Regions from separate parts of the Rhizobium sp. SG741 genome, predicted to be linked through region 3. Evidence: predicted binding sites of a transcription regulator. Region 3 holds the regulator's gene; each other region holds the start of a gene.

Region 1 (3,278 bases), on a different contig from region 3:
GGCTAAGCCGTGGTTGCTGTCCCAGACAGCGTCCGCCTGGACCTCGCCACTTTCAATCATAAACGCTTTCGGCTTCTTGCCCTTGCCGGCGGCGATCACTTCCATCGTCCGGCCGGACGCAACGGAGGTTGCGTTGTCCTCAAGGACTGCAGCGCCATTCTCTTCGACGGAAAAGTCGTCGTGATGCTTGATCAGCAGCCAGTTGGTGCGCTTGCCGCCGTCACGGTCGTTGCGCATTCGGACGAGCACGAAGCTGCCATGCAGCCGCTCGCCCTCCAGGGTAAACTTGAAATCGCCTTTGGCCAGTGCCTGCTCAGGGCTCTTGTTGCCTTCCGGCTCCCAGTAGCCGCGATCCCAGAGCATGACCGTACCGCCACCATACTGGCCTTTCGGGATCGTGCCTTCGAAGTCGCCGTAGTCGAGCGGATGATCCTCAACCTCGACGGCAAGACGCTTGTCGTGCGGATCGAGCGACGGTCCCTTGGTCACCGCCCAAGATTTGAACACCCCGTCAAGCTCAAGCCGGAGATCGTAATGCAAGCGCGTTGCGTCATGCTTCTGGATGACGAAGCGCCTGCGGTTCGATGCCTTCAGCTTCGTTGCGCCGCTCGGTTCTTGCGTCTTCTGAAAATCGCGCTTCTGCTTGTAGGTCGAGAGCTTGTCGCTGGCCATGGCAGTCCCCGGTAAAATCCCCCTCCCGTCTCGGATGAAGACGGGGACGAGGCGCGGGCCGGACAGGTAAGACGCTCGGCTGCCGTTTCGTTGGCCGCGATGAGAAACCGGAAAAATCATCGCGTTCGTCATCCCTGTCACGTCCGGTTGACACAGCACGCGACCTCAACAAGCAAAAGGCAAGAGGTAATCGTTTTGTTCCACGGAGTTGAGCAAGAGGAGTTGGACAGGAGCGCCATCTCTTCTGAACGATCGACCTTGCCCAGCCGGAATTGGTATGCGCTCTCGGCATAACTGCGCTGCAGTAAAGTCTATTTAATAGGCGGGGAGAACCCGTATGATGTGTCTATCGAAGCGATGCACCTCCTCCCGCATCGGTTCGATTGGCAGACGTCCTCTCCTCCTCCCAAGGGCGTTTGCGGGAACAGCAACACTCCTCCTCCCAGTTGCTGTTCGGATATTTTCGGAAAGCCTGCCGCACCTCCTCCCGCGGCAGGCTTTTTCGTTTCGGCCGGTGTCTAGCCCTGCATCTTTCAGGCCCTTGTGCAAAACACGAAAAAAATGAGGCCGCAGAGTCACTTGGCTCCCACAGCCTAGGCTCCTGATTCGTTTCATCATTTCGCCCACACCGCTTTAGCGGAGGCTAAATAAGCTCATTAAGACCGGCTTGACTCCTTCGAGAACACGGAACAAAAGAAGAACATAAACAATTTTCGGGGACATGAGGTCCATGCAACACGAGCCGAGGAGGTCCGTGAACGATGTCGCGCGCCTACAATCCTCGGATGATCGAGGAACTCAGAGACCGGATCGCGCATCTGGAGGGCAGTGCGTCAAGAAAAGCCGTCGTGCTTCCCTTCGGTGTTCGCCAAATGGACGAACGGCTACCGGGCGGCGGACTGGCCTATGGTGCCGTGCATGAAATTGCCGGTGGCGGCTCTGGCACTGTGGATGGCGCGGCGGCAGCGTTGTTCGCCGCCGGCATTGCCGCGCGCTCGAAAGGCAAGGTGCTCTGGTGCCTGACGAGACCTGACCTGTTTTTCCCCGCCATTGCCCAGGCCGGCCTGCATCCCGACCGCGTGATCTTCTGCGAAGGCGACAAGGAGGAAGATGTCCTGGCGTCCATGGAAGAGGGACTTTCCTTTGGTGGGCTGGCAGCAGTGGTCGGGGAGCTGGTTCGATTGCCGATGGTGGCATCCCGGCGGCTGCAGCTGGCTGCCGAGAAAACCGGGACCATGGGGCTCGTTGTCCGCAGGTGGCGGCGGCAGACGGAAGCCTCGGACTTCGGCAATCCGACGGCCTCGACGACACGGTGGAGGGTGAGCGTGCTGCCGTCGGAGGAACTGCCAGTGGCTGGGGTCGGCCGGGCTCGATGGCTGTTGGAATTGATGCGCGTGAAAGCAGGCGAGTGTGCTGAGTTTGAAATAGGAGCCTGTGATGCCAAGGGTCGTATGTGTCTACTTCCCCACTCTGCCAACAGACCGGATACGTCGACATGGAGAGGGAGCCGTGCCAGCTGATCAGCCCCTCGTCGTGATTTCGAAATCGGGCTCGAAGCGCTGGATCTCGGCGGCCGACACCGCCGCGCGCAAGCTCGGCCTCAAGCTCGGCATGCCGGCGAGCAAGGCCCAGGCGATCGTTGCCAATCTGACGATGATCGATGCCGATCCCAGCGCCGACGCCGCTGCCCTCGAGCGCCTCGCGCTGTGGGCGCTCCGCCAGTACAGCCCGGTTGTTGCCGTCGATGGCGTGGACGGGATCGTCATGGACACGGAAGGCGCCGATCATTTGCAGGGCGGTGAAGATCTACTGATTTCAGGCCTGGTCAATGGGCTGAGGGGGCGGGGCCTGACCGCACGTGCCGCCGTTGCCGATACATGGGGAGCAGCGCATGCGATCACCCGCGTGACGTCGGCTGAAACAACGGTTGTCCCGGTCGGCGGCGTTGCGAGAGCGGTGACTGGCCTGCCGATCCACTGTCTACGACTTCCACCAGACACAATCCATGGACTGCGGGTGATGGGCGTCGAGACTGTCGGCGAACTCTCCGCGCTGCCGCGCGCGCCCGTGACGCTCCGATACGGTCCCGAAGTCAGCCGGCGGCTGGACCAACTGTTCGGACGGATGGCTGAACCCATCGAACCGCTGCGCACTCCAGAGCTTGTCGAGGCAGCGAAGAACTTTCAGGAACCGATCGGTGCGGCGGAGACGATCGCGAAATATGTGCGTCGACTAGTCGGCGAAATGACCACCAAGCTGGAGACACGCGGTCTCGGCGTCAGGCGTTCCGATCTTGTCATCCACCGCGTCGACAATACCCGCCAGTGCATCCGAGCCGGATTGGCAAAACCGGTGCGTGACCCCGCCCGGCTGTCAAAGCTGCTCTGCGATCGCATCGAGAAAATCGACCCGGGCTTCGGCATTGAACGTCTGGTGCTTGTCGCCATCATGGCAGAGCCACTCGAGGAGCGGCAGGCCCTTTCCTCTCTGATCGAAGAGCCCGTCGTCGACGTGACGCCGCTTGTGGACATTCTCGGCAACCGCGGTCAGCGTCTATACAGGGTTACGCCCGTTGCCTCCGACGTTCCCGAACGGTCGGTGATGCG
Region 2 (3,278 bases), on a different contig from region 3:
GCCGAGGCGCGGGATAATTTACGGAGATTCTTCGCCGCCTCGCCGCTATCAGGCAAGGAGCGGGTCATTCGCATCAATGCGCTTTCCTCCAATTTCGGTGCCGACGATCTGGACCTGGTTCTGGCGCTCGAGCCGGATGCGGTGCTGTTGCCCAAGGTGGACGAGCCGCAAGACGTGATTGATGTCAGCGACAGGCTGGCCGAGGCGGATGCGTCGGAGAGCCTGCGCATCTGGGCGATGATCGAGACGCCACGCGGCATCCTGAATGCGGCTTCGATCGCCGAGGCCGGGCGCACGTCGGGCAGCAGGCTCGATTGCTTCGTCGTCGGTCTCAACGACCTCAGGAAGGAAACCGGCGTGTTGCCGCAGCCGGGCCGCGCCTATCTCGTTCCCTGGCTGATGCAGGTGGTGCTGGCCGTGAGCGCCTACGGGCTTGAGGCCCTCGACAGCGTTTTCAACGATTTCAAGGATATGGAGGCGTTCGACGCCGAATGCGGCCAGGGCGCCGCCATGGGCTTTTTCGGCAAGATGCTGATCCATCCGAGCCAGATCGAAGCCGCCAACCGGCATTTCGGTCCGGATGCAACAGCCATTGCCGAGGCTGAGGCCATCATCGGCGCCTTTGCCGCGCCGAACGCTGCTGATCTCAATGTCGTGAACCTCGGCGGGCGGATGGTGGAGCGGCTGCATCTTGTCCAGGCAGAGAGACTGGTTCATAAAGCTCGCCTGATCGCAGCACGCCATCACCCTTCGACACGCTCAGGGTGAGGGCTGATATCCTACGAAAGACGCTTTGATGAAACTCTACCGCTTCCTCACCGGGCCCGACGACGCTTCCTTCTGCCACAAGGTATCAGCGGCGCTGAACAAGGGCTGGGAACTGTCGGGCTCGCCGACCTACGCCTTCAATGCGGCCACCGGCCAGATGCAGTGCGGCCAGGGTGTCGTCAAGGAAGTCGCGGGAAAGGATTACGATCCTGAGATGAAGCTTTCCGAGCAGTAAGTACCGGGTACCTCGTGCCCTTCCCCTGACCGTCCTGCGGTCGGGGTCTGATGTCATCGATCCGTCGCTTCTTCCGCGCTTTCCTCGATGCGCTCCATGTCCTCGTCGCTCAGGCCGAAATGATGGCCGATCTCGTGGATCAGGACATGGGTGATGATGTCGCCGAGGGTTTCCTCGTTTTCCGCCCAGTAATCGATGATCGGCCGACGATAGAGGCGGATCTTGTTGGGCATCTCGCCGGTCTGGGCGGTGAAGCGCTCGGATATGCCGCGACCCTCGAAAAGGCCGAGCAGGTCGAAGGGCGTTTCCAGCGCCATGTCCTCGAACACATCGTCATCGGGAAAATCCTCGATGAGGATGATGAGGTTGCCGGTGAGCGAGCGAAATTCGTCCGGCAAGTGGCTGTAAGCCTCCATGGCCAGAGATTCGAATGTGCTGATTGAGGGCGCGTGGCGGTCCCGCCAATCCTCGCTCTGGTCAATGCGAGCCATGAATGCTTCCTTCCTTCGCTGGTCATATAGAGCCTTTGCGCCGCTTTTACGAGTGCGGATTAAGGCAAAGGAATATTTTCTTATAAATTGGTGTTGACTCTTTTTCCGACCTCTGGAATCCATAAGAACATAACAGGAACATAAATGATCTGGAGATAACGTCATGGCCGAAGCCGCCGTGGCGCGGGAAACGTTTTTTGCCCTGCGTGAAACTATTGCCCGACTTGAAGGCAGGCCTATACCGGCGCTGGCCGCGGCGGCGCGCGAAACGCTGGCGGAGAAGGCGAGACCCGGTTCTGCAGGTGTTGCCCAGCCATTGCTTGCGACCGGCGTCGACGACCTCGATGCGGCGATGCAGGGCGGTGTTCCCCTTGATGGTCTGACCGAGGTCCGCTCGCTGGGCCTGCGCGATGCGGGCGCAGCCAGTGGCTTCGCCCTTGCTCTTGCCGCGCGGCTTCATGCGCAAGCTGCCGGCACAGGTGCTGCCGTATCCCCGGTTCTATGGATCGGCGATACGGTCGCCACGATGGAGGCGGGCCTGCCCTATGCCATCGGTATCGGGGATTTCGGACTGGAGCCGGCGGCATTCCTGCAGGCTTCGCCACGCAAGCTGGAAGATGCGCTCTGGCTGGCGGAAGCAGCGCTCGGCAGCGCCGCCTTTGCGGTTGTCATCCTGGAGGTGCGCGGCAATCCCGCCCGCTTCGGGCTGACCGAAAGCCGGCGGTTGGCGCTGAGGGCCAAGGCGGCGGAGCGGCCTTTGTTTCTGTTGCGGCAAGGAGGCGAGGAGGAGGCAAGCAGTGCCCTCTTCCGCTTCTCTGTCGAACCCGCGCCGGCGCAGGCGCGGCCCCTGCCGGACGGATCGGTGCTTGGCGGCAGCATCGGTCATCCGGCCTTTCGTCTGACCTTGGAAAAGAGCCGCAACCCGGCGCCTCTTTCCATAACCCTGGAGTGGAATGCCCATGACCGCCGCTTTGCCCTTGTCCCCGATGCTCAGCACCCTGCCCTTCCCGGCGAACACGCAGCGCATTCTGGCGCTGACCTTTCCGCATCTGCCCACCGACCGGATCGCCCGCAAGCGCTGGGGCCTGTCCTGGCGTTCGACAGGCCGGCTTGAAACGCCGCCGCTGGTCTGCGCCGGCAAGCTGAACAATGCCATGCGGCTGACCGCGCTCAACGAGCGGGCGGAGATGATCGGGCTGAAGCCGGGCCAGGGCGTGGCCGAGGCGAGGGCGGTCTGCCCGACCCTCGATGTCGTCGAGGAGGAACCCTCGGCGGATCGCAAGCTGCTGGAGGCGATCGCCGACTGGTGCGACCGCTATACGCCGCTGGTGGCGATCGACGGCAAGGATGGGCTGTTTCTCGATATTACAGGCTGCGCTCATCTCTTCGGCGGTGAGGAGGCGCTGCTCGAGGATATATTGATCCGGATTTCCCGGCTGGGGCTCGACGTGCGCGGCGCCATTTCCTCGGCGCCGGGCCTGTCCTGGGCGGTCGCCCGTTTCGAGGAAAGCCGCATCGTTCCCCCAGAAGCCATGGAGGAGGCGTTGGCGCCGTTGCCGGCGGCTTCGCTGCGGCTTGGCGAGGAGACGATCGCCGCGCTGCAGAAGCTGGGGTTGAAGCAGGTAGGCGATCTTCTGGCCGCACCACGCGCACCGCTTGCCCGCCGGTTCGGCGCATCGCTGCTGTTGCGGCTCGATCAGGCCGTTGGGCTGGTTGAAGAGCCGATTTCGCCGCGCCGGCCGGTCGCGCAATTGTCTGTCGAGCGCCGGCTTGCCGAGCCGGTA
Region 3 (3,278 bases):
TTGCCTTTGGAAAGCCGACCCTGCTGTCACCGGCCAGTGATGTTGCGGCGGATTCGGTGTCGGACAAGGCGGATATCTGGCTTGCCGGCCTGCGCAACAGCATAGGCGACAGGATTAGAAGAACCTTGCCCGGCGACACCGGCGCTTTCGCGGCCTCACTTGTCACCGATGAGAGACGCGCGCTTTCGGACGAAACGACCGAAGCGCTGCGAATGGCCGGGCTCACGCATATCATTGCCATTTCCGGCCTCAACATGGCGCTTTCGGCCGGTATCTTCTATATCGGCCTGCGCTATCTGTTCAGCCTGTTTCCCGGCATGGCGCAGGCGTGGCCGACCAAGAAGATAGCCGCTTTCGGCGCGCTGGTAACCCTGACGGCTTACTATCTCATTTCCGGCTTTGGCGTGTCGGCCGAACGCGCCTTCATCATGATGGCGATCATGCTGGTTGCCGTGCTCTTCGACCGGCCGTCGATCAGTCTGCGCAACGTTGCGCTCTCGGCAATCGTCATTCTCAGCCTGTCGCCGTCGCAGGTGCTCGGACCGAGCTTTCAGATGTCCTACGCCGCGACGCTGGCGCTGGTATCCGGCTACACGCTTTGGAAACGGCGCCAGCATCGGGAAAATATTCTTTCGCGCTCCAGGCTCCTGAGCCCCCTGCTGTTCGTTACGCGCTTCTTCGGCGGCATATTGTCGACCTCCTTCATTGGCGGCGCGTCGACGGCGATCTTCTCGATCGAGCATTTTCACCGGTTGGCGACATACGGACTTGCAGCCAATCTCGCTGCGATGCCGATAGTCTCCTTCGTCGTCATGCCGTTTGGCATGGCGGCAATGTTGCTTATGCCATTTGGCCTCGACGGGCCCTTTTGGCAAATCACCGGCGAGGGACTGGAGTTGGTCATCGCTATCGCCAAAACGGTGGCGGGGTGGGGCGGCGATATTACCTTCGGCCGCCAGCCCGCCTGGCTTATGCCGACGTTCATCACAGGCTTTCTGCTCATGACGATGTTGCGAACGAGCGTGCGCCATGTGGGCCTGCTGTTGCTGCTTTCTTCCCTCGGCGTGGCAGCATTCGGCTCTGGCGTGCCCAAACCGGATCTCATGATTTCCGAGGATGGTGTTCTGGTTGCCTTGCGACAGGACGACATACTGGCAACAAATCGCGAAAGGCCGCAGGCTTTCATTTTCGAACAGTGGCAGAGGGCGCTGGTTGCGAGCGAGCATCAACCTCCGACTATCCTTCCTGTTAATAGCCGCCTTCCCCAGATCAGCAAGACGGATCATCGCCGGCGATTGAGCGTCGAAGAGCAGGGCGCAGTTCGCAAGGCAATGGATGAAGCACTCGACCAGGCCATGCAGGGCAGTTTTGCTTGCCAAAAGGGCGCATGGTGCGTCGCGATGCTTGAAAATGGCGCGATGCTGGTCACCATCGAGGACGCAGCTTACCTGTCGCCGGCCTGCGATACGGCCAATATCGTCGTCACTCCCGTACGACTACGCCTGGATCGCTGCCGCTCCGGCGCCATGCTTTTCACAGGCGCCACATTGCGGCAAACAGGGTCCATTGAGATGGACCTCAGCACCGACAAGCCAAATGTGGTTACTGCGTTCGAAAATCCACAGCGCCCATGGGCTCGGCACAGAACCTACGATTGGCGCACAGGCACATTCGGCGCGCCGATCGTCCGAGCATCACCGGTCAGTGATAACGGCGAATGAGGCCAACGAGCTTGCCTTGCACCTTGACGCGATCCGGCCCGAAGATGCGGGTCTCATAAGCGGGATTGGCTGCCTCGAGCGCGATGGAGGCCCCCTTGCGGCGGAAGCGCTTCAGCGTCGCTTCCTCGTCGTCGACGAGCGCGACGACGATATCGCCCGGATTGGCAGTCGTTGCATTGCGAATGATGACCGTATCGCCGTCAAAAATGCCGGCATCGATCATTGAATCGCCTCTTACTTCCAGCGCATAATGCTCGCCCGAGCCGAGCATGTCGGCAGGGACGGTTATGTCGTGGGTATTGTTTTGGATGGCCGAGATCGGAACGCCAGCGGCGATGCGGCCCATGACCGGTACCGAAACAGAGCTGTTCTGGTCGTCGTTCGCCACTTTTGGCGGAGCAGGCGGCGCAACTGGCTGGGGTTTGCCAAGGCTGCCTTCGATGACGCTCGGCGAAAAGCCGCGGCGCGGCTGCAGGCTTGGATTATAGGCATCCGGCAGCTTGATGACCTCAAGCGCTCTGGCCCTGTTCGGTAGCCGGCGGATGAACCCTCGTTCCTCCAAAGCCGTGATCAGACGGTGAATACCGGATTTGGATGCAAGATCCAGCGCGTCCTTCATCTCGTCGAAAGATGGTGGCACGCCGGACTCCTTCATCCGTTCGTGAATGAAGAGAAGCAGTTCCTGCTGCTTGCGCGTCAACATCGTCTTGGAACCCCAGAATCGAGAAAAGCGTGAAACAAATCCAGAACGGACACTATATGTTCCATATGTGTTCCGCAAGTACTTAAATTTCGGTAAAGCTTTGCACGGACAGTTAAATATTCGACATCACTGGGTGGACCCGATAAAAGTCTCATATGGTTATATCCGCGCTAACATATCGGAAAACATAAGGAAATGCTCTTTAGTGCTTCATTGGGCGCATGCAGCCTACCTTGAGTAGCTGACGCATGGATGAAAGCCATTTTCACGACATGCGATTCCGGTACCGATCAAAGAATCAGCCGCGTGATCTGGCGTCTTCGACAGGACATGCGGTCGTCTTGCGCCTCTATCGTCTTGCTTTCATCTTGAATTGGAGGATGGATGGGCGCAAACCTGCGGGCGCAGGAAAATAGGAGACATCATGACTTTGTCGCCGCATCCGCTGGATCATCTCGTATTGCCGACCGTCAATCTCGCTTTGGCGCGCGAGCGGCTCGGCAAGCTCGGTTTCACCGTCGCGCCCGACGCCCGGCATCCGTTCGGCACCGAGAATGCCTGCGTCTTCTTTGCGGACAAGACCTATCTTGAACCGCTGGCAGTGGCATCCCCTGAGCAATGTGAGGAGAGCGTCGGCGCGGGGAATGTCTTCGTTGCGCGCGATCAGGCCTATCGCTTCCGGCTCGGTGAAGACGGCTTTTCAGCCGTGGTGTTCGGCTCGGAGGATGCTGTCGCCGATGATGAGCGCTTTCGGGTAAGCGCCATCTCGGCGGGACGCATGCTGGATTTCTCGCGTCCCATGAAAATGCCGGATGGAACGGAGACCGTCGCCGGTTTTCGTCTCGCTTTCGCCG

Evidence for each region. The regulator LexA, encoded in region 3, represses DNA repair genes until DNA is damaged. The targets are predictions, from matches to a motif close to TGTTCNNNNTGTGTTCNG.
Region 1: the regulator LexA is predicted to act here: its motif matches at 1,358-1,375, upstream of FHT29_RS26365 (ImuA family protein).
Region 2: the regulator LexA is predicted to act here: its motif matches at 1,618-1,635, upstream of FHT29_RS30080 (metallopeptidase family protein).

What each region holds. Positions count from the first base shown of each region.
Region 1 covers NZ_JAAZQP010000012.1:81,259-84,536, forward strand. The annotation lists gene ligD (DNA ligase D) at 1-672, opposite strand, end outside; gene FHT29_RS26365 (ImuA family protein) at 1,434-2,192, shown strand; gene FHT29_RS26370 (DNA polymerase Y family protein) at 2,110-3,278, shown strand, end outside.
Region 2 covers NZ_JAAZQP010000016.1:112,138-115,415, forward strand. The annotation lists gene FHT29_RS30070 (CoA ester lyase) at 1-768, shown strand, start outside; gene FHT29_RS30075 (DUF1737 domain-containing protein) at 797-1,003, shown strand; gene FHT29_RS30080 (metallopeptidase family protein) at 1,057-1,494, opposite strand; gene FHT29_RS34780 (hypothetical protein) at 1,658-2,608, shown strand; gene FHT29_RS30090 (DNA polymerase Y family protein) at 2,649-3,278, shown strand, end outside.
Region 3 covers NZ_JAAZQP010000004.1:176,639-179,916, forward strand. The annotation lists gene FHT29_RS12365 (ComEC/Rec2 family competence protein) at 1-1,721, shown strand, start outside; gene lexA (transcriptional repressor LexA) at 1,702-2,424, opposite strand; gene FHT29_RS12375 (VOC family protein) at 2,849-3,278, shown strand, end outside.